DNA from 4 places in the Mesocryomonas fontinalis genome. Region 1 is predicted to be linked to each of the others. Evidence: predicted binding sites of a transcription regulator. Region 1 holds the regulator's gene; each other region holds the start of a gene.
What was found. Region 1 encodes LexA, which represses DNA repair genes until DNA is damaged. Its sites were predicted from a motif close to TGTTCNNNNTGTGTTCNG; they were not measured.
Positions count from the first base shown of each region.

Region 2: ACZL02_RS10305 (ATP-dependent helicase) is a predicted target of LexA. The motif match lies at 5,294-5,311, and genes of this name have one in related genera.
Region 3: ACZL02_RS22865 (YifB family Mg chelatase-like AAA ATPase) is a predicted target of LexA. The motif match lies at 6,268-6,285, and genes of this name have one in related genera.
Region 4: ACZL02_RS22015 (LexA family protein) is a predicted target of LexA. The motif match lies at 3,743-3,760, and genes of this name have one in related genera.

Region 1 is NZ_JBUZWG020000002.1:89,679-97,069, forward strand. Features, by position in the region: gene ACZL02_RS05600 (ComEC/Rec2 family competence protein) at 1-2,220, shown strand, start outside; gene lexA (transcriptional repressor LexA) at 3,281-4,000, opposite strand; gene ACZL02_RS05610 (molybdopterin molybdotransferase MoeA) at 4,075-5,289, opposite strand; gene moaC (cyclic pyranopterin monophosphate synthase MoaC) at 5,277-5,750, opposite strand; gene trpC (indole-3-glycerol phosphate synthase TrpC) at 5,747-6,577, opposite strand; gene trpD (anthranilate phosphoribosyltransferase) at 6,574-7,391, opposite strand, start outside.
Region 2 is NZ_JBUZWG020000003.1:473,885-481,275, forward strand. Features, by position in the region: gene ACZL02_RS10285 (AsmA family protein) at 1-2,076, opposite strand, end outside; gene ACZL02_RS10290 (FAD-binding oxidoreductase) at 2,246-3,661, opposite strand; gene ACZL02_RS10295 (cupin domain-containing protein) at 3,744-4,235, opposite strand; gene ACZL02_RS10300 (dienelactone hydrolase family protein) at 4,245-5,123, opposite strand; gene ACZL02_RS10305 (ATP-dependent helicase) at 5,337-7,391, shown strand, end outside.
Region 3 is NZ_JBUZWG020000012.1:49,294-56,684, reverse strand. Features, by position in the region: gene ACZL02_RS22885 (sulfate transporter family protein) at 1-400, opposite strand, end outside; gene ACZL02_RS22880 (adenosine kinase) at 678-1,691, shown strand; gene ACZL02_RS22875 (PQQ-dependent sugar dehydrogenase) at 1,779-2,921, shown strand; gene ACZL02_RS22870 (HD-GYP domain-containing protein) at 3,144-4,520, shown strand; gene ACZL02_RS22865 (YifB family Mg chelatase-like AAA ATPase) at 4,646-6,178, opposite strand; gene gshB (glutathione synthase) at 6,364-7,317, opposite strand.
Region 4 is NZ_JBUZWG020000011.1:37,009-44,399, forward strand. Features, by position in the region: gene ACZL02_RS21990 (hypothetical protein) at 1-536, opposite strand, end outside; gene ACZL02_RS21995 (class I SAM-dependent methyltransferase) at 673-1,626, opposite strand; gene ACZL02_RS22000 (helix-turn-helix transcriptional regulator) at 2,169-2,369, shown strand; gene ACZL02_RS22005 (SOS response-associated peptidase) at 2,407-3,138, shown strand; gene ACZL02_RS22010 (MerR family transcriptional regulator) at 3,283-3,657, shown strand; gene ACZL02_RS22015 (LexA family protein) at 3,791-4,225, shown strand; gene ACZL02_RS22020 (Y-family DNA polymerase) at 4,222-5,496, shown strand; gene ACZL02_RS22025 (BLUF domain-containing protein) at 5,493-5,819, opposite strand; gene ACZL02_RS22030 (hypothetical protein) at 6,343-6,576, opposite strand; gene ACZL02_RS22035 (metallophosphoesterase family protein) at 6,595-7,059, opposite strand; gene ACZL02_RS22040 (hypothetical protein) at 7,136-7,327, opposite strand.

The DNA of each region.
Region 1 (7,391 bases):
CGACCACCGATCCCCTTCGCGGTGGCGGCCTGCCTGCCGCTGCTCCTCGGCGCGGCGCTGCTCGGCCCGCGCAAGGCGGCGGGCGCGGCGTGCCTGCTGGCGGGTTTTGTCGCCGCGGGCCTCGCTCTGTCCGGTTATGAGCTGGCGAGCACGACGACCGTTCTCTTCTCGGGCGAGGCGACGGTGCGGATTGCCGGCCGGGTCGAGGGACGCGAGCAGGACGAGCGCGGGCGGCTGCGCTACCGCGTGGCGATCGAGACGACCGAGCGGCCGGTGCTCTCGCGCCCGCCGGGGATCGCCGAGATCCTCGTCTCCAGCCGGCACGCGCCGATCCCCGTCGGCGGCCGCTATGCCGGACTGGTGCGGTTGCGGGCGCCGTCCGGCCCCGCCTTTCCCGGCGGCTACGACTTCAGCTTCGGCAACTATTTCGACGGCGTCGGCGCCAACGGATTTGCCCTGGGGCCGCCGGATCCACCCGCTGCCGGGGCAGCCCCGCCCGAGCCGACGGTCGGCGAGCGGATCCTGGCGCTGCGCCTGTCGATGAGCGAGCGGATCCGCAGCGTCATCGGCGGCCCGGCGGGGACGGTGGCGTCGGCGCTGATCACCGGCGACCGGGCCGGCATTCCCGACGATATCCAGCTCTGGTTGCGCACCACCGGCCTGTCGCACGTGCTGTCGATTTCGGGTCTGCACATGGCGCTTGTCGCGGGGTTCGCGATGTTCTTGGTGCGGGCCGGGCTGGCGGCGATCCCGGGCGTCGCGCTGCGCTGGCCGATCAAGAAGATCGCCGCGGTGGCGGCGCTCGGCGTCGTCACCTTCTACATCCTCCTGTCCGGACGGAACGTCGCGGCCGACCGCTCCTATCTCATGCTGGCGATCATGCTGGTGGCGATCCTCGTCGACCGGGCGGCGATCACGCTCCGCAGCGTCGCGCTCGCCGCCATCGTCGTCCTCGCGATGGCGCCGCACGCGCTGATGACGGCGAGCTTCCAGATGTCGTTTGGCGCAACGGCGTCGCTGGTCGGCGTCTACGGCCATGTCGCGCGGGCACGGGCGCGGCGACAGGTGGACGCGCCGCCGCCGGGGCGGGTGCGGCAGCTGGTGGTGTTCCTCGTCGGGCTCGGCGCCTCGTCGCTGATCGCCGGCACAGCGACGGGCCCGTTCGCGTCCTACCATTTCCAGCGGATGGCGCCTTTCGGCCTGTTCGCCAATCTCCTTGCCCTGCCACTGTTCTCCGTCTGGATCATGCCGCTGGCGCTGTGCGCGGTCGTCGCCATGCCCTTCGGCCTCGATGCTGTGTTCCTGATCCTGATGGGGCAGGGGCTGAAACTCGTGTTCGGCATCGCCCACTTCCTGCACGACCATCTGCCGGACACGCCGACGGGGCTGCTGACCCCGGAAGGCCTGGTGCTGCTGTCGGTGGCGCTGCTCCTCGCCTGTTTCCTCGCCAGCGGCCTGCGCTGGCTGGCCTTGCCGGTCGCCGCGCTCGGTCTGGCGCTGGCGCCGGCGACAGGGCCGCGGCCGGAACTCCTGGTGTTCGAGGACGGGCGTGAGCTGGCGCTGATCGGGGCGGGGAACGTGCTGGTGCCGCTGCGGCCGAAACCGAACGGGTTCGTGCTGACGCAGTGGCAAAGGGCTTATCCGGACGGCGCGCATCCGGCGGAGGCTGACGTTCCAACGGACGCCGGCGCGGCTGGGTTTCGCTGCGAAGCCCTGATGCCTGCGAGTGATGTTCCGACGGCGAGTTCCTTGCCCTTAGCTGCCGCTCCCCAGCCTTTACGTTCGAAGCCGCCGCTCCCCGGCGGTGCCGCAGGGCCCGCCATCGGCACAAATGCGCCGGTGCCGGCAGTACCAGCCGTCGCTGTGAGGCGGGCGCCCCGGCCGATGCAGATCTGCCGGGCGACGACGCGGAGCGGGCTGAGAGTGGTCTGGACCGACGACTACCGGCAAATCGGCACGGCCTGCGATAGCGCGGACGTCGCCATCGTGGCACGGGCGGCGCGGCGCGAGGCGTGCCGGTCAGGCGCCGCGCTGGTGACGCTGCGCACGCTACGGCAGACCGGCTCGCTCGCCATCTCCCGCTCCGCCGCTACGGGCCGTGCCGAGATCACCGCCGCGATCGCGCCGGTGCCGGAGCCCTGGCAAGTCCAGCGGCTGGCGCCCTGGCCCGAAATCTGGCGGCGGGCGGTGGAAGCTCAGCCGGAGAAGCCGGGTCCGTGATGGGGGGGCTGGGATGTGGTGCCGGGCGTTCGCGCTCCCCTCATCGGCCTGCCGGCCACTTCTCCCCGGAGGGGCGAAGAAGGCGGCTTTGGCGTGGCGGCAGGAGCGCTGCTGGCGCTTGATACCGAGGGGGAGAGATTGGCGTCTTCTCCCCTGCGGGGAGAAGGTCGCGGCAGCGGGATGACGGGGGCGGCACAGGCGGAGGGCGCCGTGGAAGCCGCCATGGCCGGGCGTTCGCGCTCCCCTCATCGGCCTGCCGGCCACTTCTCCCCGGAGGGGCGAAGAAGGCGGCTTTGGCGTGGCGGCAGGGGCGCTGCCCGCGCCAGATACCGAGGGGGGCGATTGGCGTCTTCTCCCCTCGGGGGAGAAGGTCGCGGCAGCGGGATGAGGGGCGGCACCGGCGGAGGGCGCAGAGGATGCTGCCGCGGGCGGGCGTTCGCGCTCCCCTTATCGGCCTGCCGGCCACTTCTCCCCGGAGGGGCGAAGAAGGCGGCTTTGGCGTGGCGGCAGGGACGCTGCCGGCGCTCGATACTGAGAGGGGCGGTTGGCTTCTTCTCCCCTGCGGAGAGAAGGTCGCGGCAGCGGGATGAGGGGGCGGCGGCGGAGGAGGGCGCGGTGGATGTTGCGATGGGCGGGCGTTCGCGGCCCCCTCATCGGCCTGCCGGCCACTTCTCCCCGGAGGGGCGAAGGAGGCGGCTTTCGCGTCGCGGCAGGAGCGCTGCTGGCGCTTGATACTGTGGGGGCGATTGGCGCCTTCTCCCCTGCGGGGAGAAGGTCGCGGCAGCGGGATGAGGGGGCGGCACAGGCGGAGGGCGTGGTGGATGCTGCCATGGGCGGGCGTTCGCGCCCCCCTCATCGGCCTGCCGGCCACTTCTCCCCGGAGGGGCGAAGGAGGCGGCTTTGGCGTGGCGGCTTGCGCGCTGCCAGCGCTCGATACTGAGAGGGGCGGTTGGCGTCTTCTCCCCTGCGGGGAGAAGGTCGCGGCAGCGGGATGAGGGGGCGGCGCGGGGATTGCGGGCGGGTGCCCTGCAACGCGGCTGGAGAGCCTGCGCCGGCCTTGTCAGTACTTGCGGATCAGGCCGACGAGCTTGCCCTGGACCTTGATGCGATCGGAGCCGAAGCTGCGGGTCTCGTAGGCGGGGTTGGCGGCCTCGAGCGAGATGGTGTCGCCGCGGCGGCGGAAGCGCTTGAGGGTTGCCTCCTCGTCGTCGACCAGCGCCACGACGATCTCGCCGCCTTGCGCGGTATCGCCCCGGCGGATGACGACGGTGTCGCCGTCGAGGATGCCGGCCTCGATCATCGAATCGCCCTTCACCTCCAGCGCGTAATGCTCGCCGCCGCCGAGCATGTCCGGCGGCACGAAGATCTGGCTGCCGCTCTGCTGGATCGCCGAGATCGGCACACCGGCGGCGATGCGGCCCATCAGCGGGATTCCGACCGGTTCGCTGTCGTTGGCGGCCGGGCGAATGCGCTTGGGCAAGGGGTCGACGGACGTCTCGGAGCTGGGCTCGCGGCGGGCCGTGGCCGGCTCGGCGTCGACGCTCTTCGCCTTGGCCGGCGCGACCGAATCCGGCAGCTTCAGGACTTCCAGCGCCCTGGCCCGGTTTGGCAGCCGGCGGATGAAACCGCGCTCTTCCAGCGCCGTGATCAGCCGGTGGATGCCGGATTTCGAGCGCAGATCCAGCGCATCCTTCATCTCGTCGAAGGACGGCGGCACGCCCAATTCCTGCAATCTCCCATGGATGAACATCAGGAGATCGTGCTGCTTGCGCGTCAGCATTTCCGGCGATCCTTGTTAAAACAAAACCTGAACAAAGCTATCTGTTCTAGTTGTGTTCTGCAAGGGCCGGAAGCTTAGTCGAGCGCGATGTAGCGGCAGGAATCGCCGGATTTGGCCGGCGGCGCATGGGGTTCGCGCAGGAGCAGCACATCGGCGCGGGCATAGACCGACAGCAGCGACGAATCCTGGCGCCCGAAAGGCGTGACGATCGGCACCACCGCCTGCGATTCGCCGAGCGTCGCCCGGATGAAGTCGGCGCGCTGGTCGTTCGCCGGCATGTCGGTGCCGAGGATCGCCTCGCGGTAGAGCGGGCTCGCCGGGGCGCCGCTGAGGGCGTGGACCAGCGGCTTCAGGAACAGCGTGGCGGCAACCATCGAGGAGGCGGGGTTGCCGGGGAGGCCGATCAGCCGGGTGCGGCCGATGCGGCCGGCCATCAGCGGCTTGCCCGGCCGCATCGCGACCTTCCAGAAGTCGAGCGCGACGCCGCGGGCGGCGAACACCTTGCCGACGAGGTCGTGGTCGCCGACCGAGGCGCCGCCGATAGTGACGAAGATGTCGACGGCGTCCGTCACGGCGCGGTCGAGCAAGCCGCCGATGACGGCCTCGTCGTCTGGCGTAATGCCGTAGTCGAGCGCCTCGCCGCCGGCGGCCTCGACCATGGCGGCGACCCCGAAAGTGTTGGAGGCGACGATCTGCGAGGGCCCGACCGGCTCGCCGGGCATGACCAGCTCGTCGCCGGTGGCAAGGATCGCCACGCGCGGACGGCGCAGCACGCTCACCATCGGATGGCCGCCGCTGGCCGCCAGCGCGATCGTGCCGGCGCCAAGGCGCGTGTTCGCCTGGATGAGGATGTCGCCCGCGGTAAAGTCGGCGCCGGCCTTGCGGATGTGGCGGCCGCGCACGGCCGGCTCCAGCGGCAGCATGGTGGTGACCGTGGGCCGCTCGGCGTTCTCCTGGATGAGGATCGCGTCGGCCCCGTCCGGCACCGGCGCGCCGGTGAAGATCCTGACGGTCTCGCCCGGGCCGACGCCGCCGTCGAAGGCGCGCCCGGCGGCCGATTCGCCGATGAGCGTCAGCGGCTGGAAAGGGCCGGCCGTATCGTCCGCCCGCACCGCGTAGCCGTCCATGGCGGAGGCGTCGAAGTCGGGCTGGGTGCGCAAAGCGGGCAAGTCGGCGGCGATGATGCGGCCGCGCGCGGCGCGCAGCGGCACGGTCTCGGTCTCCGTCACCGCGACGGCATCCTGCATCAGCGCGGCGAAGGCGTCGGCGACGGAGATCATGCCGACCAGTCGCCGGAACGGCCGCCGGATTTGGCAAGCACGCGAATCGCCGAGATCTGCATGCCGCGGTCCACCGCCTTGGCCATGTCGTAGATGGTGAGGCAAGCGACGCTGACGGCGGTCAGCGCCTCCATCTCAACGCCGGTCTTGCCGCTGAGGCGGACCGTCGCGGTGACGCGCAGGCCCGGCAGAGCCGGCTCGGCGGCGATGTCGACGGCGATCTTCTCCAGCATCAGCGGATGGCAGAGCGGGATGAGGTCCGCGGTCTTCTTCGCCGCCATGATGCCGGCGAGGCGCGCGACGGCGATGACGTCGCCCTTCTTGGCGCCGCCGGCCTCGATCAGCGCCAGCGTTTCCGGCAGCATCAGCACCAGCCCCTCGGCGCGGGCCTCGCGCACGGTCTCGGCCTTGTCGCCGACATCCACCATGGTGGCGGCCCCGGTGGCATCGAGATGGGTGAGGCCGGTCATGCGGCCGTTCCGGCGGTCGCCAGCGTGGCGGCAGCGGGGCGGGCGAGAAGGGCGCGCGTGGCGCCCTCGACGTCGGCCTGGCGCATCAGGCTTTCGCCGACGAGGAAGGTGGCGATGCCGACGCGGCCGAGCCGGGCGCAGTCCGCCGGGGTGAAGATGCCGCTCTCGCCGACGAGGATGCGGTCGTCCGGCACGAGCGCCGACAGTCGCTCGGCGGTGGAGATGTCGGTCTCAAAGGTCCGCAGATTGCGGTTGTTGACGCCGAGGAGCGGCGAGCGAAGTTTCAGCGCACGCTCGGTTTCGGCCTCGTCGTGCACTTCGATGAGCACGTCCATGCCGAGGTCCATCGCCACCGCCTCGAGCTCGGCCGCACAGCCGTCGTCGATCGCGGCCATGATCAAGAGGATCGCGTCGCCGCCCCAGGCGCGGGCCTCGAACACCTGGTAGGCGTCGAACATGAAATCCTTGCGCAGCGCCGGCAAGGAGCAAGCGGCGCGGCCCTCGGTGAGGAAGCTCGGCTGGCCCTGGAAGGACGGGGTGTCGGTGAGGATGCTGAGGCAAGCGGCGCCGCCGCGCTCATAGGCACCTGCGAGAGCTGGCGGGTCGAAATCGGCGCGGATCAGCCCCTTCGACGGGCTGGCCTTCTTGATCTCGGCGATGAGGGCGACGTCGCCGGCCGCGTGCTTGCGGCGGATCGCCTGCGTGAAGCCGCGCACCGGGTCGGCGGCGCGGGCAAGGGCTTCCAGTTCGGCCAGCGGCAGGCGCGCCTTGGCGGCGGCGATCTCCTGGAGCTTGTAGGTCTCGATCGCCTTCAGGATGTCGGTCATGCCGGTTCTCCGATGCGCTGGGTGACGCCGATCAGCCGGTCGAGCGCCGCGCGCGCCTTTCCGGTATCGACCGAAAGGCTGGCGGCGCCAAGGCCTTCGGCAAGGTCGGCGGCATGTCCTGACATCACCAGCGCGCCGGCGGCGTTGAGAAGGCAGATGTCGCGGTAGCCGCCGGGAGCGCCGTCGAGGACGCCGCGAAGCTTTTCCGCATTGTGCACGGCATCGCCGCCGCGGATTTCCGACAGGTCGGCGCGGGCAAGCCCGAACTCTTCCGGCTCGATCGCAAAGCGGGAGATGACCCCGTCGCGGAGGGTGACGATGTCGGTCCGGCCGCAGACGGTCATCTCGTCGAGGCCATCGCCGTAGACGATCCAGGCGTTCCGTGTGCCGAGCGCCTTCAGCGTCTCGGCAATCGGCTGCAGCCACTGCTCGGCGAACACGCCGACGAGGAGGTTCTGGACGCCGGCGGGGTTGGCGAGGGGGCCGAGCAGGTTGAAGATCGTGCGCGTGCCGAGTTCGACCCGGCTCGGGCCGACGAAGCGCATGGCGGCATGGTGTGTCGGCGCGAACATGAAGCCGAGACCGGCCTCGGCGATGACGGCGGAGATTTGCGCCGGGGTCAGGTCCACCTTGACGCCGAGCGCCATCAGGACGTCGGCGGAACCGGAGCGCGAGGAGAGCGCGCGGTTGCCGTGCTTGGCGACGGTCAGGCCGCAGCCGGCGAGCACGAAGGCCGCACAGGTCGAAACGTTCAGCGTGCCGGCATGGTCGCCGCCGGTGCCGACGATGTCGATGGCGTCGTCGGGCGCCGTCA
Region 2 (7,391 bases), on a different contig from region 1:
CAGCCCGAAACGCCCGTTGGTCCCCGTGGCATAGAGGCTATTTCCGAGCGAGAGCTGCATCCCGATGTCGGTTCCGGCGGCCTTGCCCGTCAGGTCGGCCGCGAGCGAGGGCTTCTCGCCCGGCGCGTCCTCGACCGTTCGAACCTCGCCGCGCAGGCTCAACGGCCCGAGCGAGGGGGCCCGCACCCGCAACGCCTCCAGCGCCGGACTGCGCGGCAGCCGCTGGACCAGCGCTTCGACCAGCCGTTCCGGATCGGCCGCGTCGAGCGCCACGGTCAGCCGTCCGGCGATGTCGCTGGCGAGATCGCCGAGCTCGCCGGAGACCTTGAGGTCGGCACCGTCGACGTCGCCGAGCGCCAGCTTGCGGATCGCCAGCTGGCGGCCGTCATAGCCGATGTCGGCGTCGATCCGGGCGGCGGTCGCGCCCGCATAGCGCACCGGACCGGCGGCGATCTTGAGGTTGAGGCGATCGGTCCGCGCCAAGGTGTCGTCCTCGCCGGTGAAGAGGCGCGACAGCGCGAGCAAGGCGTCGAGGTCCATGCTGCCGGCGGTGAAGTCCGCCGTCATAGCGCGGTCCTGCCGTGGTCCGCTCCGCGCCAGGCTGCCGCGCAGCGTATCGCCGCCGACGTCGACCTCGAGATCGCGAAACTGCTGCGCCTCCCGGCTGAGCTCGACCTTGGCCGAGAAGCCTGCCTGCGGCAGGGCCCGGATGGCCGGATCGACCGTCCCCGTCAGCCAGCCCGCAAAGCCCGACGGCTGGCGCGAGGCGACGAGGAGATCGCCTTTGAAATCGATCGCCCGGTCGAGCGTCATCACACCGGACGCCTCCATTCGGGTCCGTCCGGGCAGTTCGGCGCCAAACCGCTCGACCGACCAGCCGGTGTCGGTCGGCGAGACGGTGAAAGCGACGTCGCGGATCGTCGTGTCGCCGGCGACCACGATCGGCAGCGCTACCTTGACGGTCCCCGGAATCCTCGGTTTCGGCACCGCGGCAAACACCGCGCGCGCCGCTTCCAGCCGCTGGTCGAAGGTCACCGTCTCGGGCCGGGCGGTGGCCTTGCCCGCGATCTTATCGACGTCGACCTGCTCGCCCTTCAGGTCGAGGTCGAAATGCGGCAGCTGCGACAGGCCGATACTGCCGCTGCCGGTGAGGATGTAGGGAACCTCGCCACTGCCGGCAGCCAAGCGCATATCGCTCAGCGCCACGGCATCGGGCGTGCCGGCGATCGCCGAGGTCAGCGCAAACGGCGGCAGCAGCTTGACCGCCGGCGCGTCCTGGCGGATCGGCGCCTTCTCGGCGGCGGCGAACGGCTCGACCGACTTCGGCAGCGCGACCGGCAGCGGGCTCGCCACCTGCAGCTTGCCGGCGAGCGTCGGGCGGCGCTCCGCCAGATTGACCGAGCCGTCGAAGACGACGCTGGCGTCGAGATCCGGCGAGTCGACCGTCAGCTTGAACGGCAGGCCGGTCTCCGGCTGCAGCGGCCCGGACGAGATGCCGAAAGTCAGCGGCTTGCCGCCGGCGGTCAGCGTGCCCGTCCCGCTGAACGGACCGCTCAACGACTTCGCCGAGAACCGCCCCCCCACCGAAGCGAGTTCATAGCTGCGGCCGGTCAGCCCGTTCTCGACCGTGACTGCGCCGTCGACGACCTCGACGTCCTCGAGCACGACATGCGCGGTGGTCGGCAAGGCCGCGCGCGAACCGACGAAGGCGAGCCGCCCGTCCGCGCCCAGCGGAACCCGCAGCCTCGGGCGGTCCAGCCGCATGGAAAAGATCCGGATCTCGCCCGACAGATAGGGGGCAAGCTCCGCGTCCATGCGAAACTTCTCAATGCTCATCAAGGGCTTGGTACCGTCGGCCGGATCGGCGACGACGACGTCGGAGAAGGTCACGCTTGGAAACGGCAGCAGCCGGGCCGACGCCTCGCCGCGCACCGTGACGGACTGGCCGAGGATCTGGCTCGCCTGGCGCTCGAAATCGGCGCGGTAGGCCGTCCAGTCGACGAACCAGGGCGCAATCAACACGCCGAGCAGAGCGACGACAAGCAGCCCGCCGATCGCGACAAAGGCTCTGACCAGGGTCCATTCCTCCGCTGAACGACCCCCATCCTTCCGGACCTCAGGCCGCTGCTTCCCGACACATCATCTCGGCGCTGCGACGCACGGCGACAGACGCTCCATCCGATTGCCCGGCGGCTAAACGCAGGGCTCCCGTGACGATAGGCCAGAATGCGGCGGCTTTGTCGATTCAGTCAGCCATGAAGATCTTGCCAGGATTGAGGATATTGCGCGGATCGAGCGCCTGCTTGATCTGCCGCATCACCCCCAGCGCTTCTCCGAGCTCGTCGGCGAGATAGCCGCGCTTGCCTTGGCCGACGCCGTGCTCGCCGGTGCAGGTCCCGTCGAACTTCAACGCGCGCTGCGACAGCCGGGCGATGAAGGCTTCCGCGCGGTCGATCTCTTCCGGGTTCTCGCGGTCGAGCAGCAGCGTCACGTGAAAGTTGCCGTCGCCGACATGGCCGACGATCGGCGCGATCATGCCGATTTCGGCGATGTCGTCCTGGGTCTCGCCGATGCAGTCCGACAGCGACGAGACGGGCACGCAGACGTCGGTGGCGATCGCCTCGGCGCCCGGCCGCAGCGTCATGCCGGCCCAGTAGAAGTCGTGCCGCGCCTTCCAGAGCTTGGCGCGCTCCTCGGTGCGCGTCGAACTGGCGAAGGCCCCGCCGCCGTTCTCGGCGGTGATCGCCTCGAAGAACTCCGCCTGCTCCGCTACCGATGCGGCCGAGCCGTGCAGTTCGACGAAGAGGCAAGGCGAGTGCGGCAAGTCGATCTGCGAATAGTTGATCGAGGCCTGAACCGCGAGCGCGTCCAGAAGCTCGATCCGGGCCACCGGAATGCCTGCCTGGATCGTCTGGATCACCGCGTCGCAGGCCTGCCGCACGCTCGGAAACGGGCAGACGCCGGACAGGATGGTGTCGGGAATTCCGTAGAGCTTAAGGTTCAGCTGGGTGATGATGCCGAGCGTGCCCTCCGAGCCGACCATCAGCCGCGTCAGGTCGTAGCCGGCCGAGGTCTTCTTGGCGCGGCGCGCGGTGCGCACGATGCGCCCGTCCGCCATCACCGCCGTCAGCCCGATCACGTTGTCGCGCATCGTGCCGTAGCGCACCGCGCTCGTCCCGCTCGCCCGCGTCGCGGCCATGCCGCCGAGCGTGGCGTTCGCGCCCGGATCGATCGGAAAGAACAGGCCGGTGTCGCGCAGCTGGGCGTTCAGCGCCTCGCGGGTGATGCCCGGCTGAACCGTGACGTCGAAATCCTCGGGGTTGAGCTGCAGGATGCGGTCCATCCGCGACAGGTCGACCGAGATGCCGCCTTGCGGCGCGTTGACGTGCCCCTCCAGCGACGAGCCGATGCCGAAAGGCACGATGGGGCAGGAATGCTGATGGCAGACCAGCACGAGATCGCGCACGTCCTCCTCGCTCTCGGCGAAGAACACGGCGTCCGGCATCTGGTTGGGGATGTAGGTCGTCGTATGGGCATGGGCGCGGCGGACGTCCGCACCGGTCGAAAGGCGTTCGCCGAACTTGTCCTTCAGGGCCGCCACGGCCGCGGCCGTTCCCGTCCGAGGCTGCGCGCTTTCGCGCCTGATGTCGGCCAGTGTCATGCCCGTTCTCCTGCTTTCGTGCGACGGGCATGCCATAAAGCGGCAGGGTCGCGCCAGAGCCTTGGTCTGCGGGTTTCTGCCGCTACCGCCACGCCGCGAGGCGACCGGGCTCATCGCCGCTGAGCGGGTCCATCGCCGGCAGCGCAAGCTGGCCGATCGAGCGCGCCGCAACCACCAGCGCCATCGCGCCGGCGCGGGTGATGGCGCCGTTCTGGTCGGGCGGATAGGCGCCGACGACCTGGAAATCGGGCGAGGCGGACAGCCGCTTGTGCCCGACCCCGGCCGGGATGATCACCGCATCGCCGGGCGTCATCTCCACTTCCTCGCCGGTATCGCCGCCAAAACCGATGCGGGCATGCCCGGCGATGCAGACGAGAACCTCGTGCCCGGCCGCGTGATAATGCCAGTAGTCGTAGACCGTATACGTCCATGTCCCCTGCCAGCCGTGGCTGCGCAGGAGATCGTGGACGGCATTCTCCGACAGATCGGGGCCGACAGCCCCCGCCGCGACGATCAGCGGCAGTGTGCTGTTCGGCATCTCGCCGAGTGGATCGGGATGCAGATAGTGCAGCATGGCCCCTCCTCAGGTAAGCTTCGCCTTCAGGAATGCCGTCGTGCGCTCGAAGGCGAGATCGGACGCCGCCTTGTCGTAGCGGGCGGCGGACGTGTCGTTGTTGAAGGCATGGTTGACGCCCTCGTAGACGAAGATCTGGTGCTCCACGCCGGCCTTCTCGAGAGCATCGCGGTAGGCGGGAATGCCGGCATTGATCCGGTCGTCGAGGCCGCCATAGTGCAGCATGACGGCAGCCTTGATCTTCGCCACATCCTCGGCTTTCGGCTGGCGGCCGTAATAGGCGACGCCGGCGGCGAGTGCCGGATCGGCGACGGCGAGGTCGTTGACGAGACCGCCGCCCCAGCAGAAGCCGACGGCGCCGACCTTGCCGTTGACGCCGTCGGCCTTCGTCAGCCAGTCCGCCGAGTCCTTGGCGAGCGCCGTGGTCACAGAGGGATCGAGCGTGCCGATGAGATCGCGCGCCTTGTCCTCGTCCGGCGGGGTCCCGCCGTTCGCCGACAGGAAGTCCGGCGCCAGCGCCACGAAGCCGGCCTTGGCGAGCCGCCGCGCCACATCCTGGATATGCGCGTTGAGGCCGCGGTTCTCGTGGATCACCATGACGCCGGGGAGCGGACCAGCCGCATCCTTCGGCCGCGCCAGATAGGCCTTCATCTCGGTCTCGCCGGCGCTGAAGAGGACCCAGGACGTCTCGATGCCGGGATCGCCCTCCGGCACGATCGCCGCCTCGGCGTTGGAGGCCCCCAGCATCGGCGCGATCGCGGCGGCGGCAGCGGCCGAACCGGCAAGGCCGGTCAGCTTCTGCATGAAGCCCCGTCGGTCGAGCGTCAGATGGGTGTACTCGTCATAGGCATTGATCATCGCCTGGGTAATGGCGGGCGTCTTTGTCATCTCGTCTCTCCCTCGTCTGGCCCTCAGCTTAAAGGCTGACCCCGCCGGATCAACCACGGCGCGACCAAATATCTGGATGGGATGGCGCAGATAGCGCGACCGAATGTCCGAAGGGTTGTCGCAGATCGCCGCCCGTTCGCCGGCGGTCGGCGGGAACCGAGGTGTGACCGCGTTCCCCTAGTGTTCCGGCGGACAGCCGATTAGATAGGGGACATGAGCGATTCCAGCATTCCCCGCCGGCCCGACGGCGCGTCCCGGCCCGACGGCGAGAGCCGGCCCCCGGCCCCCCGCGCCGGCGGCATCGCGGCGCGCGCGCTGGCGGCCCGCGGCGGTCCGAAGGCGCCGGACTATCTCGAGGGCCTCAACGCCGAACAGCGCGCCGCGGTAGAGGCGACCGAAGGACCGGTGCTGGTGCTGGCCGGTGCGGGCACCGGCAAGACCCGCGTGCTGACCACCCGCATCGCCCACATCCTCGCCACCGGCAAGGCCTTCCCCAGCCAGATCCTCGCGGTGACCTTCACCAACAAGGCGGCGCGCGAGATGAAGACGCGCATCGGCCTCCTCGTCGGCGGCGGCGCGGTCGAGGGCATGCCCTGGCTCGGCACCTTCCACTCCATCGGCGTCAAGATCCTGCGCCGGCATGCCGAGCTGGTCGGGCTGAAGTCGAACTTCACCATCCTCGACACCGACGACCAGATCCGGCTGATGAAGCAGCTGATCCAGGCCGAGAAGCTCGACGACAAGCGCTGGCCGGCCAGAGCCTTCGCCGGCCTCGTCGACGGCTGGAAGAACAAGGGCCTGACGCCGAAGGACATTCCGGAGGGCGACGCGCGTGCCTTCGCCAACGGGCGCGGACGCGAGCTGTACCAAGCCTATCAGGACCGCCTCGTCGCGCTCAACGCGACCGATTTCGGCGATCTCCTGATGCACCCGATCGCCATCTTCCGCGCGCATCCCGACGTCCTCGCCGACTACCACCGGCGGTTCAAGTACATCCTGGTCGACGAGTACCAGGATACCAACATCTCCCAGTATCTCTGGCTGCGGCTGCTGGCGCAGCGCCCGAAGCGGCGCGCGGATGCGCAGCCTTCCGCCAAACGCTCTCCCGATCCAGCAGAGCGACTTGTCGAGAAGAGCGCGTCGGCCGCAGGCGGCACCGCCCTGGAAGGACCCGCCGCGTCAGAGGCTTATCCCGACGCTTACGAGGAACTGGAAAACGCACCGGAGGGCTATCCGGAAGGCTACGCCGACATCCTCGCCCATACCCCTATCGACGACGGCGAAAACATCCCTCCCCCGTGGGGCGAAGCCCCCGTAGGCCGACCGGCCGTCGCGCCTAGCGGCGCGCCCCCGCGGAGCGAGCCGCGCAGCGGCGACAGCGCGAGCGAGAATCAAGTCAACATCTGCTGCGTCGGCGACGACGACCAGTCGATCTATGGCTGGCGCGGCGCCGAGGTCGACAACATCCTGCGCTTCGACAAGGATTTTCCCGGCGCGACCGTCATTCGCCTGGAGCGCAACTACCGCTCGACCGCCCACATTCTCGGCGCGGCGTCGAAACTCATCGCGCACAACGAGGACCGGTTGGGCAAGACGCTGTTCACCGAAAAGTCCGACCCGGCCGACGACAAGGTCGAGGTGCACGCCGGCTGGGACTCCGAGGAGGAAGCGCGCGGCGTCGGCGAGGAGATCGAGCAGCTTCAGCGCCAGGGCCACAAGCTCAACGACATGGCGATCCTGGTGCGCGCCTCGTTCCAGATGCGCGAGTTCGAAGACCGCTTCGTCACCCTCGGCCTCAACTACCGCGTCATCGGCGGCCCGCGCTTCTACGAGCGGCAGGAAATCCGCGACGCGCTGGCCTATTTCCGCATCGTCGTGCAGCCGGCCGACGACCTCGCCTTCGAGCGCATCATCAACACCCCGAAGCGCGGCCTCGGCGACGCCGCCATTCGCTTCCTGCACGACCATGCCCGGGCGCGCGGCATCCCGATGATGGCCGCCGCCGAGGAGGTCGCCGCCACCGAGGAGTTCAAGCCGAAGCCGCGGAAATCACTGCAGGAGGTGGTCGCCAACTTCCAGCGCTGGTCCGGCCTTCTCGCCACGATGAAGCACACCGACCTCGGCGAGATGATCCTCGAGGAGAGCGGCTACACCGAGATGTGGCAGAACGACCGCTCCGCCGAGGCGCCGGGACGGCTCGAAAACCTCAAGGAGCTGATCCGCTCCATGGACCTCTACGAGAGCCTGCCCGGCTTCCTCGAGCATGTC
Region 3 (7,391 bases), on a different contig from region 1:
TGCCGAAGAACTTCGCCGACAGCACCAGACCGGGCAGGAACGCCATCGCCGTGCCGGCCCGGGAGGCAGGATAGGCGTCGCGCTCGACCACTTCCGCGACGTCGTCGAGGAACAGCGAGGCGATCAGCGCGGAGATCGGTCCGATCAGGAAGGCGAGGAGCACGGCGAGCATCAGCCCGCCAACCCAGCCTGCCGCGGTCGACATCTGGTCGATCCAGGCCGGCATGTCCGGCATGAGCCGTGCCAGCGTCGGCAGGATCGCCGACTGGAACAGCGCCTCGATGCCGAACCAGAGCGCCACCAGCACCACGACGGACAGGCCGAGCGACTTCCAGAGCGCGGCGCGAAAAGGCGCGGAGAAGAGGGCGCCGAGCGCTGCGAAGGCCGAAGCGAAGATCATCTGACACTCCAGGAGGGCCCGGCGGGAACCGGTCCGTCCTGAGATAGGCGGGGGCAGGTGTGGCGGCAATGCCGCTGCCCTTGCCAGCCCTCCGGTACCCGACCCCTTGCCCAGATCCGGCACCCTGCACCCAGCGACTGGCCAGACGCCCCGCCCGACGATCCGGCGGCCGGCCTGGCAACGGCCTGGCACCCAATCCGGCACCGCCGCGCACCGGCGTCTCGCCATGCCGTCGCATTCCCGCTAAGGCATGCGGCAACCAGATGAGGATGGCGCCATGACCGACTACGACGTGCTGACGATCGGCAATGCCATCGTCGACATCATCGCCCAGAGCGACGACGAGTTTCTCGTCGCGCACGCCGTGCAGAAAGGTGGCATGACGCTGATCGACGCTGCGCGGGCCGAAACGCTCTACGGCGCGATGGGCCCGGCGGTGGAGACCTCCGGCGGCTCGGCCGCCAACACGGTGGCCGGCGTCGTCAGCCTCGGCGGCACCGGCGCCTACATCGGCAAGGTCTCGCGCGACGCGCTCGGCACCATCTTCACCCACGACATCCGCGCCCAGAAGGTGCGCTACGACACCGCACCGCTCAGCGGCGAGCCACCGACCGCCCGCTCGATGATCCTCGTCACGCCGGACGGCGAGCGCTCGATGTCGACCTTCCTCGGCGCGTGCGTCGAACTCGGCCCCGACGACATCGACGAGGCGCTCGTCGCCGCGGCGAAGGTGACGTATTTCGAGGGCTATCTCTGGGATCCGCCACTGGCCAAGGAAGCCATCCGCAAGGCGGCCGCGATCGCCCACGCCAATGGCCGCGAGGTGGCGATGACGCTGTCGGACGCCTTCTGCGTCCACCGTTACCGCGCCGAGTTTCTCGAGCTCATGCGCTCGGGCACGGTCGACATCGTCTTTGCCAATGAGAGCGAGGCGCTGGCGCTGTACGAGACCGAAGACCTCGCCTTGGCCCTGCAGCGGATCGGCGAGGATTCCAAGCGCCTGGCCGCGGTCACCCGCAGCGAGAAGGGCTGCGTGATCGTCGAGGGCGGGAAGACGACGGAGGTCGCGGCAGCGCCCCTGGCGCGGCTGCTCGACACCACCGGCGCCGGCGACCTCTTCGCCGCCGGCTTCCTGCGCGGCTACACCGCCGGGCTGCCGCACCAGCAGAGCGCGATCCTCGGGACGATCGCCGCCAGCCACATCATCGAGCAGATCGGCCCGCGCCCGCAGCAGCAGCTGCAGCGCCTGCCGGCCGCCCGCGCGATCCTCGACACCATAGCGCCGGCATAAAGCCGGGATCACGATAGCGCCAGAACGCTTGGCATCGGCCGTGACCGGACAGAGGTAGGAAGGACCAGCCCCTTTCAGGAGACCTCGATGACCCGGTTCCTTCTCCTCGCCCTCGGTGCCACCGCGCTGTCCGCTGTCCCGGCCGCTGCCGTCGACCGCTCGGTCGACAGTGCTGCGGGAACCCTGCGGGTTACCACGCTGACCGAAGGCTTGACGTCGCCCTGGGGCATGGAGTTTCTGCCCGGCGGCACGCTTCTGGTGACCGAAAAGGGCGGGGCTCTGCGCCTGGTCTCGCAGGAGGGAGCCGTCGGCGAGCCGATCGGCGGCCTGCCAGAGATCGATGCGGGCGGTCAGGGCGGGCTTCTCGACGTCGCCCTGGATCCAGACTTCGCTGACAACCGCTTGGTCTATCTCAGCTATTCCGAAGCGGGCGACGGCGGCAACTCGACCGCGGCCGGCCGCGGCACGCTGTCTACGGACGGCACCCGGATCGAGAACTTCCAGAAAATCTTCACCCAGCTGCCGAAATACGAGGGCAGCAAGCATTTTGGCTCGCGCATCGTCTTCGGTCCCGAGGGCCACCTCTTTCTCGGCCTCGGCGAACGGTCCGACACGCCAATCCGCGAGGGGGCACAGAGGCTCGACAACCATCTCGGCAAGGTGGTGCGGATCAACCGCGACGGCACGGTGCCAAATGACAACCCGTTCGTCGCAACCGAGGGTGCCCTGCCAGAGATCTGGTCCTACGGGCAGCGCAACATCCAGGGCGGCGCCCGCCATCCCGAGACCGGGGCCATCTGGTTTTCCGAGCACGGCCCGAAGGGCGGCGACGAGGTGAACGTCGTGGAGCCCGGCCGGAATTACGGCTGGCCGGTCGTCTCCTACGGCGTCAACTACAACGGCACGCCCGTCGGCTCCGGCCAGGCGACCGGCGAAGGCTTCACTCCGCCCATCCACCAATGGACCCCGGTGATCGGCGCGTCCGGCATGGAATTCTACACCGCCGACACGATCCCGGCCTGGAAAGGCAGCGCCTTCTTCGGGGGCCTCGCGAGCACCGACCTGGTGCGCCTCGGGCTCGACGGCACGACCGTGACGGGCGAGGAGCGCCTGTTGAAGGAACTGGGCCTGCGCATTCGCGATGTGAAGCAGGGTCCGGACGGTGCGCTTTACGTGCTGGCCGAGGACAGCGGCGAAATCCTGCGCATTGCGCCGGAGAACGCTGGCTAGCCCGGCAAGGGACCGTGTCCCGGGATGTCGGCAGGAGGATAACGCAGCCTCTCCCTGCCGGCGCCGGGCAATGGTTGACGCCGGTGTTCCGGCCCGCTGATCGATAAAAAGCTTCGTATTCGTAGGGCTTTCACCATTGTGGCAAGAGGGTGGCGGCACGATACGCTGCTTTAATATCGGGAAGGCAAAAAGGGCAGGTTCGCTGCTCAGGACCCCGATCCCATGCCCTCCCCGATCAATGCCATCGTCGCAGATCTCAGTCCCTCCGACCTCCTCGGCGCGCTCAGCCACGCGCTCGATCTGACGGAGGGTCAGCCGATCGGCCACTGCGTTCGCGCGACGTGGATCGGCATGAACGTCGGGCGGGAGATGGGATTGTTGGAAGCCGAGCTCTGGGAACTCTACTACGCCGTTATGCTGAAGGACCTCGGGTGCTCGTCGAACGCGGCGCGCATCTGCGAACTCTATCTCGCCGACGATATCGGCTTCAAGCGCGACTTCAAAACGGTCAGCGACAGCCTGCCAAAAGTCCTTGGCTTCGTCTTTTCGCATACGGGCCTGAATGCTGGTTTGACCGAGAGGCTGCGGACCATTCTGAGGATCATGAAAGGCGGCGGCGAGATCGCCAACCGACTGATCGAGACCCGCTGCCAGCGCGGTGCGGAGATCGCGGCGCAGTTGCGCTTTCCCGAGCCCGTGTGCCGGGCGATCCACTCGCTCGACGAACACTGGAACGGGGCGGGCCGTCCGGATCATCTGGCCGGCGATGCGATCCCGGTCTATGCGCGGATCGCCCTCCTCGCCCAGGTCGTCGACGTCTTCCACCGCTCCGACAGCCGGGCGGCGGCGATCGCCGAGGTCACGGCACGCACCGGCACCTGGTTTGATCCCACGGTGGCCGCCGCCTTTGCCCGGGTCTCCCGTTCGGAGGACTTCTGGGCCATGCTGGACGCGCCCGACGTCGATGCAGCGGTCCGCCGGCTGGAGCCGCGCCGGGCGGTGATCGTCGTCGACGAGGACTATCTCGACGACATCGCCCGCGCTTTCGCGCAGGTGATCGACGCCAAAAGTCCCTTCACGTCGGGGCATTCCGAGCGGGTCGCCGTCTATGCCGACATGATTGCCACCGAGATGGGCAAGCCTGCCGGCGAGCGGCGCTGGCTGAAGCGAGCGGCGCTTCTGCACGACATCGGCAAGCTCGGCGTCTCCAACGCGATCCTCGACAAGAAGGGCCCGCTCGACGAAGCCGAGTGGCGGTCGATGCGAGACCATGCCGCCATGTCCGAGAACATCCTGCAACGGGTTCCCGCCTTCGCCGCGATGGCGCGGATCGGCGGCGCCCACCACGAGCGTCTCGACGGCAAGGGTTACCCCCGCGGCCTTGCTGGCGCCGAGATCGATATCGAGACCCGGATCGTCAGCGTCGCCGACGTCTTCGACGCCCTGACGGCGCACCGCCCCTACCGCGCGGCGATGGCGATCGACGCCGCGCTCGCGTTGATGCGCCGCGACGTCGGCACCGCCTTCGACCCGGTCTGCTTCGCCTTGCTCGAACGCGCCCTGGCCGGCATCGAGAACGATCTGGCGCGCGCTGCCTGAGCTGGGGGCAAACGCTGTCGCACTCGTGCCAGCATTTCGGTCGGTCCAAGCGATAAAGGCTGCAGGGCTGTTTTTGCTGGTGCGTCCGACGTCTCTCGCGTAGCGCGGGTAGGACACACCGCCGCTCACGCTGCCGCCCTCAGCCGTTCGCCGGCAACGCGGTAGGAGATCGCCTCGGCGAGGTGCACGCGGCGCACGGTTTCGTCGCCATCGAGATCGGCAAGCGTCCGGGCGACTTTCAGGATGCGGTGATAGGCGCGGGCCGAGAACTTCATCTGCTCGGCCGCATCGCGCAACAGACGGGCACCCGGCTCGTCCGGCGCGGCGACGGTCTCGATGAGCGCCGCCGAACAGGTTGCGTTCACGGTGGCGGCGGCCATTCCGAGCCCCTCGTATCGCTCCCTCTGGATCAGGCGGGCGGCTTCGACGCGCGCCTTCACGGTCGCCGAATTTTCCGCTGGCGCAGGGCGGATCAGATCGAAGGCGGTGACCGCCGGCACATCGACGCGCAGGTCGATCCGGTCGAGCAGCGGCCCGGAGAGGCGCGCCTGGTAGTCCGCCGCGCAGCGCGGGCCGCGGGCGCAGGAATGTCCGGGCTCCCCCGCCATGCCGCAGCGGCAAGGGTTCATCGCCGCCACCAGCTGGAAATGGGCGGGATAGGTGACGCGGTGATTGGCCCGGGCGATGACGCTCTCGCCGCCCTCGAGCGGCTGGCGCAGCGAATCCAGCACCACCGGCGAGAACTCCGGCAGCTCGTCGAGGAAGAGCACGCCGCGGTGCGCCATCGACACCTCGCCCGGCCGCGCCCGCAGCCCGCCGCCGACCATGGCGGCCATCGAGGCTGAATGGTGCGGCGCGCGGAACGGCCTACGGTCCGACAGCTTGCCGCCGGCAAGCTCGCCGGCGATCGAGGCGATCATCGACACTTCCAGGAGTTCGCGCGGCGTCAGCGCCGGCAGGATAGACGGCAGGCGCTGCGCCAGCATCGACTTGCCAGAGCCCGGGGGCCCGATCATCAAGAGGTTGTGGCCGCCGGCGGCGGCGATCTCCAGCGCCCGCTTGGCGACGATCTGCCCCTTGATCTCGCAGAGGTCGGCGAGATTGTCCGGCGCGGCGCGGATCGCCGGCGCCGGCCGCGATAGAACCTGGGTACCCCGGAAATGATTGGCGAGCTGGATCAGGCTGCGCGGCGCGAGGATCGCCATGTCGGCGCTGGCCCAGGCCGCCTCCGAACCGCAGGCGGCCGGACAGATCAGCCCGAGACCGAGGGCATTCGCCCCCATCGCCGCCGGCAGCACGCCGGCGACCGTCGCGATCATACCGTCCAGCGAGAGTTCGCCGAGCACCATGAAGTCCGCCAGCGCATCGGACGGGATGGCGCCGAGCGCCGCCATAAGCCCGAGCGCGATCGGCAGGTCGTAGTGCGAGCCCTCCTTCGGCAGGTCGGCCGGCGCCAAGTTGACGGTGACCTTCTTCGGCGGCATCGAGAGGCCCGAGGCGTGCAGTGCTGCCTGCACACGCTCGCGGCTTTCGGCCACCGCCTTGTCCGCGAGCCCGACGATCTGGATGCCGACCTTGCCGGGCGCGATCATCACCTGGACGTCGATCGGGATCGCCTCGACACCCTGGAATGCCACCGTCCTGACCCGAGAGACCATGCCGCGCCCCACCGGAAAGGCGCCGGCCGAGGTTACAACCCGCCGCGATCACCACAACCCGAACGCTAGCTGAGATCTACCAACGCAACAAGAACAGGAAGGGAACAAAGACGGTGGCCGGCCACCGAGATCGCATAGGCCTCGGTGGTACGCATGTCGCCTGCCCTGATCCGGCGCGCGGGCGCTCAGCTTCGGGTGGCGGAAACCTTGGTCTCGATCGCGTCCCAGAGGAGGCTGGCGATATCCGCTCCCCCAAAAGCCTTCACCTCGCGGATGCCGGTCGGCGAGGTGACGTTGATCTCGGTCAGATAGTCGCCGATCACGTCGATGCCGACGAAGAGCAGGCCGCGCTCCTTCAGCGACGGTCCGATCCGCGCGCAGATCTCGCGCTCGCGTTCCGTCAGTTCGGTCGCCTCGGCTCTTCCGCCGACATGCATGTTGGAACGCGCATCGCTCTCGGACGGCACGCGGTTGATCGCGCCAGCAAACTCGCCATCGACCAGAATGATGCGCTTGTCGCCCTTGCGCACGTCTTTCAGGTAGCGCTGGACGATGAAGGGCTCGCGGAACAGGAGGCCGAAGGTCTCCATGAAGGAGGTGAGGTTGCGGTCCTCCTTGGTGATGTGGAAGACGCCGGCGCCGCCATTGCCATAGAGCGGCTTCATCACGATCTCGCCGAACTCGGCGCGGAACGCGGCGACCTCGAGCGGATCCTTGGTGATCAGCGTTTCCGGCATCAGGTCCGGGAATTCGGTGACGAAGATCTTCTCCGGCGCATTGCGCACCGAGGCGGGATCGTTGACCACCAGCGTCTTCGGGTGCACCCGCTCGAGGATATGGGTCGAGGTGATGTAGGCCATGTCGAAGGGCGGGTCCTGGCGCAGCAGCACCACGTCGGTGTCGGCGAGGTCGATGCGCTCGACCGGCCCGAGGGTGAAGTGATTGCCCTCCTCCTCGCGCAGTTCCATCCGCTCGGCGCGCGCCGTCGCCCGGCCGTCGCGCATCGACAGGCGCTCTGGCGTGTAGTGGTAGAGGCTATGGCCGCGCCGCTGCGCTTCCAAGGACAGCGCAAACGTGCTGTCTCCCTTGATCGAGATCGACGAGACATGGTCCATCTGGACCGCGACGGTAAGGGCCATGGGGCACTCCTTCGGGCATGGTTCGCAGCGGAGGTAGCGGGGAAGCGGCCCGCTGGCAATCGCGGCAGCGGTGA
Region 4 (7,391 bases), on a different contig from region 1:
CGGTCGTGCACTTCGCTAAGGCTTGCCGGCACCGCGGCGCGGATCGCCTCGGCCACCTGCCACAGCTCCTTGCGGTTCCGGTCGTAAAGCCGCTCTAGCACCGCCACGACAAGCTTGCTGGTCTCCTGCATGATCAGTGGGGAGAGCGCACCGCGGATCGTCCGCAGCGCTTCGGCAACGGCGACTGTTTCCGCGATTGCGAGGCCGTCGATTGACAGAGCTGCGTTCTGATCGTCCAGCATGAGAGCGGGCGGCGCCGCATTGTCCCGCTCGAGGAAGGTCAGCACGGAACCGATGACTGCAAGGTCGGAAGGCTCCATGTCGTTGAACCCGACCATTGCCCGCAGAGCGCCGGCAGCGCCTTCCATGCTGTTTGTCGCTGGCGTCTGGCGCCAGAGCGCTCCGTAAAGGTCCGAGATTGTGGTCTCTCCCAGCCGATCAGCCTCGGCCTTCGGGAGGGTGAGCTGCTGGGCCAGCGCGGCCTCGAGCTTTTCGGTGAGGGCCAGCATCGGGTCGTTCGTCGGAGCATTGTTCACCGGCCCGCCTCCCGATCCCGGCGAAGGGCGTCAGGGCCCGCAATGGTCGCGCCGATCAGCATGAACTTCGCCACGACATCACCGAAGCCGACGAAAAGGCCGTGATGGCTAGCGTCCGCAAGCACTACGCCTGCTTCTAGCTTAGCCAGCGGCTTCGCAGCGACGATATCAAAGTCGATATTTTGCGCATAGGCGCAGTCGCCCGCCATGACCTCGAGCCATGCATAGCCTGCAACTGAGCGCGGAGGTGTACGACCTCCGACTTTTCTTTTGCCGTAGCGCCGATTTTATCGGGCTTGTGCAAGACATAAAGGTCGTGCGCCCCGGCACCGCCTTCCTTAAATTCGACTAGCTGCAAATCTGTCTTCTCTATTTCAGAAAATACATATCGAAATTCGGTGACGGTGTTTCCGTATTCGTTTTTGTCGATGTCATGCTGCTCGCTTATGGGGTGGAAGAAGAATCCGTCGTTATCAAGCTCCGTGATCTTCATCAAATTCTGCATGATGCGGCCGTGCGCAGTAAAAATTAGAATGCCGTTGGGCGATAGTGTGCGCTCAAGCGCAGCCAGCCATCTGCCCCAAGTTGACTTCGGCATATGCGTAAAAAAACTGAACACATAGATGACGTCGTAGAGCCTCGGCATCCGAAACAGTTCGGGCACAGACTCGGAACGAACAGCGCTGAAGTTGAGCTTCTTCAAAAATTCGACAGCCTCAACGTGAATATCAGAGGCGGTGAACTCCGCGTTGGGAATGTGCTTATGCAGGTGCCTTGTTACTCTCCCATACCCGGAGGCGAATTCTAGCACCTGCAAAGGCTGGGGTTTCGAACTTAATATGCTTGTGACTTGGGCGCCGGCCATCGTGTTCGCGAGTAGTTTGGCTGTATCCTCGCCAGACTGGAAAAACTGCCGAGGAACGCTTGCGGCACGTTCGGCGCCAGCGTCCTCGTACATAAATTTCAGGATGAAATCGTTTGAATGAAGATCGGGCACAACGCCAAACTCTCTTGCGACGGCATTCGCTTCTGCCTGTGCACTAGAAATGCTTGTGAAAGCCGTTTCGGCATTTGCATCAAATTTTGACATCAGAACCTTTCAAGTATGACGGTCCGTCTTGCCGAACGGATATGCGCGTAGTTCATTTCAGATGATTGGGCTCATGCCAACCAATGGTTGGCCGATCAGCTGCTGGTGGAGCGCTTCTGCGCGAGGCGGCAAAGATAATCGAGACGCTGCGCAGTCTCGTTGGCATCCGCAAGGAGTTCGAGCTTGATGATAGCGAGCCGGAAGGCCACGCCTGAAACGACAAAAGCCGCCAAGCTCTGTGAAGGACGCGCCGGGTTAGGTACTGAAAAGGCCACAGGCTCGGAGCGCAAGGGTGGCGCAAGGACCGCGGCACTAGGATCGCTCACCAGCGTTGTCCCATTATCCAGGTTCCGCATTGAAGCAGGTGAAACGTGGCCGGCGGCATATCTTGCAGAGGTGTCGCCGGTTCGTGCCTGACTGACACTCAGCCGGCAGGGACGCCGCCCTCAGACCGATAGAGCCGGGCCGCTGCGCGATCCGTGCTTTAGCGCCGCGCCGTATGGCCATTGCCTCCGCAAAAGGCCTTTTATCGGAGCTCGACGATGGGCGATAACACTTACCGTGGCGACGCGCTTATTCCGATTAAGATTGTCCGGGAGAAGACCGGGCTCGGCGTGACATCGATCTACGACATGATGGCGAAGGGCCGGTTCCCGAAGTCCATCCCCCTTACCCCGCGGTGCGTCCGTTGGAGCCTCCATGAGGTCGATGCCTGGATCGAGGAGCGAAAAGCCGAGCGCTGAACTGGACGCGTGCCCTTGGCCGGCCACATGATGTCCGATGTGCAACCTCTACAGCGTCACCAAGGGCCAGACGGCCATCCTCGAGTTCACCCGGGCGATGCGCGACACCACGGGCAACCTTCCGCCGTTGCCTGGCATATTCCCCGACTACCCAGCGCCGATCGTCCGCACCGTCGATGGCGAGCGCGAACTGTCGATGGTTCGGTGGGGGATGCCGAGCTCGTCGCAGGCGCTGTTCCAGGCGACAAAGAAGCGTGCTGAAAAGCTCGATGCGAAAGGTAAGCCATACGACTTCCCGGCACTGCTGAAGGCCGAACCGGACGCCGGCACCACGAACATCCGCAACACCGCATCAAAGCATTGGACGCGCTGGCTCGGAGCGGCCAACCGGTGCCTAGTGCCTTTCACGTCGTTCAGCGAATGGGATGCCGCGGCCAAGGAGCCCGTCTGGTTCGCCGCCGGCGCCGATCGGCCGCTGATGGCTTTCGCCGGCATCTGGACGACTTGGACGTCTGTCAGGAAGGCGCGGGAAGGCGAGGTTACGGTCGACTGCTTCGGCTTCCTCACCACCGAGCCTAACCCGACTGTCGGCGCCATTCACCCCAAGGCCATGCCCGTGATCCTCACCGCGGCCGAGGAAATGGACGTGTGGATGCGAGCGGACTGGTCCGAGGCAAAGGCACTGCAGCGTCCAATGCCGGAAGGCGTCCTAGGTATCGTAGCCCGAGGCAAGAAGCAGGATGGCGAAGGCGCTCTACGAAGCGAATAATCACTCGGCAATCAGCTGGCGCCGCAGATGCACGCATTCGTCGACAGTCATGTGCTGCCTTCGGAACTCTTCACCATCAGTAAGCCTTCATGGCAAAGACACCTCCATTCCGCAGGCGCCTAGTCCGCATATCGGGAGCGCTAGTTGGCCGCAATTAAAGATTCCCATCCGCACAGCATCAAAGACGTCGCTGCACTGGTCGGCGTTACCCAACGCACAGTGCGCTTTTATGAAGAGATTTATTTAATCTCGCCACAGCGCAGCTCAGGCACGCGCCGCCGATACAGCGACGCTGATATGGCCCGCCTACAGAAGATCACGCATCTCGCGCACCTCGGCTTCTCGCTCGTCGAGGTGAAGCAGCTGCTCGGAGCCAAGTCGGAAGTTTATGTAATTGAGGCGCTACACCGGCGGCGCGGCGAGGTCTCCGCGGAGATCGAGCACCTTCAGAAAGTTCTCGGCGACATTTCGGACGAAATCGCTGCCATACGTCTACCGTCCCAGCATCAAGCCGCCTGAACGCTCCTCCCTAATCGACCTAGGCGGCGTCATGGCCGATTTCAAAGCCCACTTCCCGCCACCCGTTGACCCGAACCTGTGATTATGTTCCCTATTCGTTCCTTTCGGATGACGTTTCGAGAGGGAAATAGGAATGCTGGCGCGGGTTCGAATTGAAGCTGAGATCATAATCCCGATCTTCAGTTATGGCCTCTGCGCCGGGTTTCCGTCGCCTGCAGACGACTTCCTCGACGAGGGCATAGATCTCACCCGCCTGATCGTCCGGAACCCGCCAGCTACATTCCTCTGGAAGGTCGACGGGCATTCGATGCGCGATGCCGGGATCTATGACGGCGATCTGCTCGTCGTGGACCGCAGCCTAACACCGCGGCATGGCGACGTCGTTGTCGTCATCGTGCACGGCGAGCGCAGCCTGAAGCGCCTTCACCTCGATGGCGCCAGGCCTCGCCTGTCATTCGAGAACCGGGACATGCCGGCGTTCGATCTGCCGGAAATCGCCGACGTGGAGATCTGGGGCGTCGCTCGGTGCAACGTGCACTGGCTCCGCAAGCCGGCTGCACGGAAATGACCGGCCGCGTCCTCGCCCTGATCGACGGCAACAGCTTCTACTGCTCTTGCGAGCGCGTCTTCGACCCGAAGCTAGCCACCCGCCCGGTGATCGTCCTGTCCAACAACGATGGGTGCGCTGTTGCGAGAACCGCCGAGGCGAAAGCTCTGGGCATCCGCATGGGGGAGCCCTTCTTCAAGCTCCGCGACCTTTGCCGGGACGAGGGCGTGGCCGTCTTCTCATCGAACTACACCCTGTATGGCGACATGTCGGCGAGGATGAATTCAATCTACCGGGCATGGGCGCCCGATGTGGAGGTCTACTCAATCGACGAGAGCTTCCTGGACCTCACCGGCTTTACCCGGCGGGATCTCGTCGAGTACGGCCGCGACCTTCGATCAACGGTGCTGAAATGGACGGGCGTTCCAACCTGCGTTGGTCTTGGTCCGACGAAAACCCTCGCCAAGCTGGCGAACCACATTGCCAAGAAGAACCTCGAGCTCGGCGGCGTCTGTGATCTGACGGACGAAACCTCTCGCTCGGCATGGATGGCGAAGGTCGACGTCGGCGAGGTGTGGGGGATCGGCCCAGCCTCGGAGCGGAAGCTGATCGGCATCGGCGTCGAGAAGGTCTCCCAGTTGCGGGACCTCGACCTGACCTTAGCTCGCCGGCTCCTGTCCGTCGTCGGTGAGAGGACCGTGTTGGAACTGCGGGGAGTCCAGTGCTTGGCACTAGAGCACGTTGCCCCACAGCGGAAAGGCTGCGCGGTGACGAGATCCTTCGGCAAACCCGTAACGTCACTGGCGGGCATCCTAGAAGCCGTGTCGGCATATGCGACCAGAGCCGGCGAGAAGCTGCGCCGCCATGGCCTGGAAGCCTCTCACCTGTCAGTCTTCATGCATACCAGTGAGTTCAATTCTCGCGACCCGCGGTACTCTGGCTCTACGACAGTGCATCTGCCCGAGGCGTCGAACGATACCCTCGACCTCATCCGCGCCGCTCAGCGTGGCGCTCGGGCGATCTATCGAGATGGTTTCCGGTACGCGAAAGCCGGCATCATAATGGACGATCTGATCCGCGCCGGTACCGCACCTCGGCCGCTTTTCGATCGAAGGGACCGAGGGCAGTCCGAGAGGTTGATGGGCGTGATCGATGCGGTGAACGGCAGGTTCGGCCGCGGTACCATCGCACCGGCGGCCGCCGGCATCAGACAGCAGTGGGCGACGAAGTTCGACATGCGGTCGCCGCGGTACACGACCCGTATCGGCGAATTGCCGAAAGTCACCGCCTAGGCAGTTTCTTCGGACATCATCAGCATGATCGGCATCGTTCGGCGGATCATGCCCCAATCTTTAAACCGGATGACGTCGATTGGCCCTCGGCCGAGTTCCACCACACCGATGTGCCTAGTGTCAGAAGCAATGCGGTCGAAGAGAGCGCCGACGAGCTCGGTCGGCCCCTCTAATATCTGAAGAATAGTCGAACCCTCTACGGCCAGAATACCGGTGATGCCTCTAGCCTGGTTCGCCGCGGCCGACTTCTGGACGATGCTGTCGATTTCCTCGATCGTGGTATCGTGAGCCAGGGTGCTTGCGTAGCGAAGGCGTGTCAGCATCAGCGACGTCTACTCAGAAAAACCAGAAGCTGTCTTATCAATTGATAAGTTTCGGTCTGCCTGAAGACATCTACGGTTACTCAGATGTGTCGGCGTTGAGCACGACGGCATGGGGGCCGTCATTCACTGGACCCGACGATCCGCTAATAGGCTGGGAGCTCTCTCCTGGTGCAGGCACTAAGTCGTCGTGTAACGCTCGGGCTCGATCGGCAATCTCAGCCTGAAGCCAATCATGGGTGTTAGCAACTGCCGTGGTTTCATCCTGGATAAGGACCCGCCAGAGGGTCAAGGCTGCTGGTGTTACAAGCGACCCGCGAAAATCCTGCATGAGTGCCGACCAGTCAGCACATTCCGCCAGCATCCGCAAAAGATCGCTATCCCGAACGTCCTTTAGAGAATCCTGGTTTTCGTACTCAATTGCGAGCGGCAGGTGCGGGTGAGAGACGATAGTGCAAGCCTTTCCACAACACCGGAACCGTAGCCGGGATTAATTAAAGAGGCATTCACTTTCAATCTGTTCCATTTAAATTACTGATCGAACAGCAGCCTCGATGTCCTTGTCCATGTACTGGTCGGCGAGCATTCCGGCGATGTGGTTGCGGGCGAGCTCCAATACGGCCTCGGCCACTTCGGTTTCACTCCAGCCGACGGCCACGGCAGCACTGATCACAGCCTGAAATGTCGGCTCGATCGCGAATTCGCAATCGATGCCGCGGTCGGGATGCTCAGGCGGGTGATTTGGGGCGGTGATATCCATGGCAACGACCTAGACCGTTCAGACTTCGACGACCAGCGGTTCCGCTGTCGTGGTGCCGGCGTGAATCCAACGCGACACCTTGCCGGTCATCGTGATGGCGCTGATGTCCACTCGAGGCTCTTCGTAGGTGACGATGACGGTGGGCCCATCGTGTGGCTCGTCTAGTGCAGTCAGAATGAACCCGACGTCGGGCTTATGCATGCCGATGAAGCGAACCCCCTCGATCGTAGTGGCATCACGCTCGAGGAACCGTAGGCGGAGATACTTCTTCGACTGCCGGCGCCCCTCAGCCAGCAGCCGGGACCGGTTAGTCCCATCCAGCTCCATCAGCCCAGCGATCAGCACGACAGGCTTCTGGAAGGACAGGCTTGCCTTGTGGAGGGCTTTCACCGGGGTGCCGGCATAATCACCTGCAATGACGATGATATCGGCGGTCATCCCCGCCGCCCCAATCTGTGGGGAAATGATCAGCAGTTTTGTCATGCAACTCTCAGGATTCGCGACGGCGTGTCACGCCAGCACGATCCTTCTCATGAGATTGCAGAACCTACTACTCTGATCAGGCATTGCGCCCCATTTCAGCTAGGTCTGACAAGGGCGCCAGCTTGTCGCCTAGCCGATCGATAATCAGCTGCCAGGCTTCCGCCGCTTCCACATGCCGCTTCTTCGCGTTCGGTAGAGCTACCTCGGCGGCAGCTCTCAGGCATTCGTCACGACGGTCGATGTAATGCTGCATAGGATAGCCATTCATCGTTTGGTCCTCAGACAAAGAGAATGGCGCAGACCACCAACACGGCTGCGGCGGTCGCGAGGGT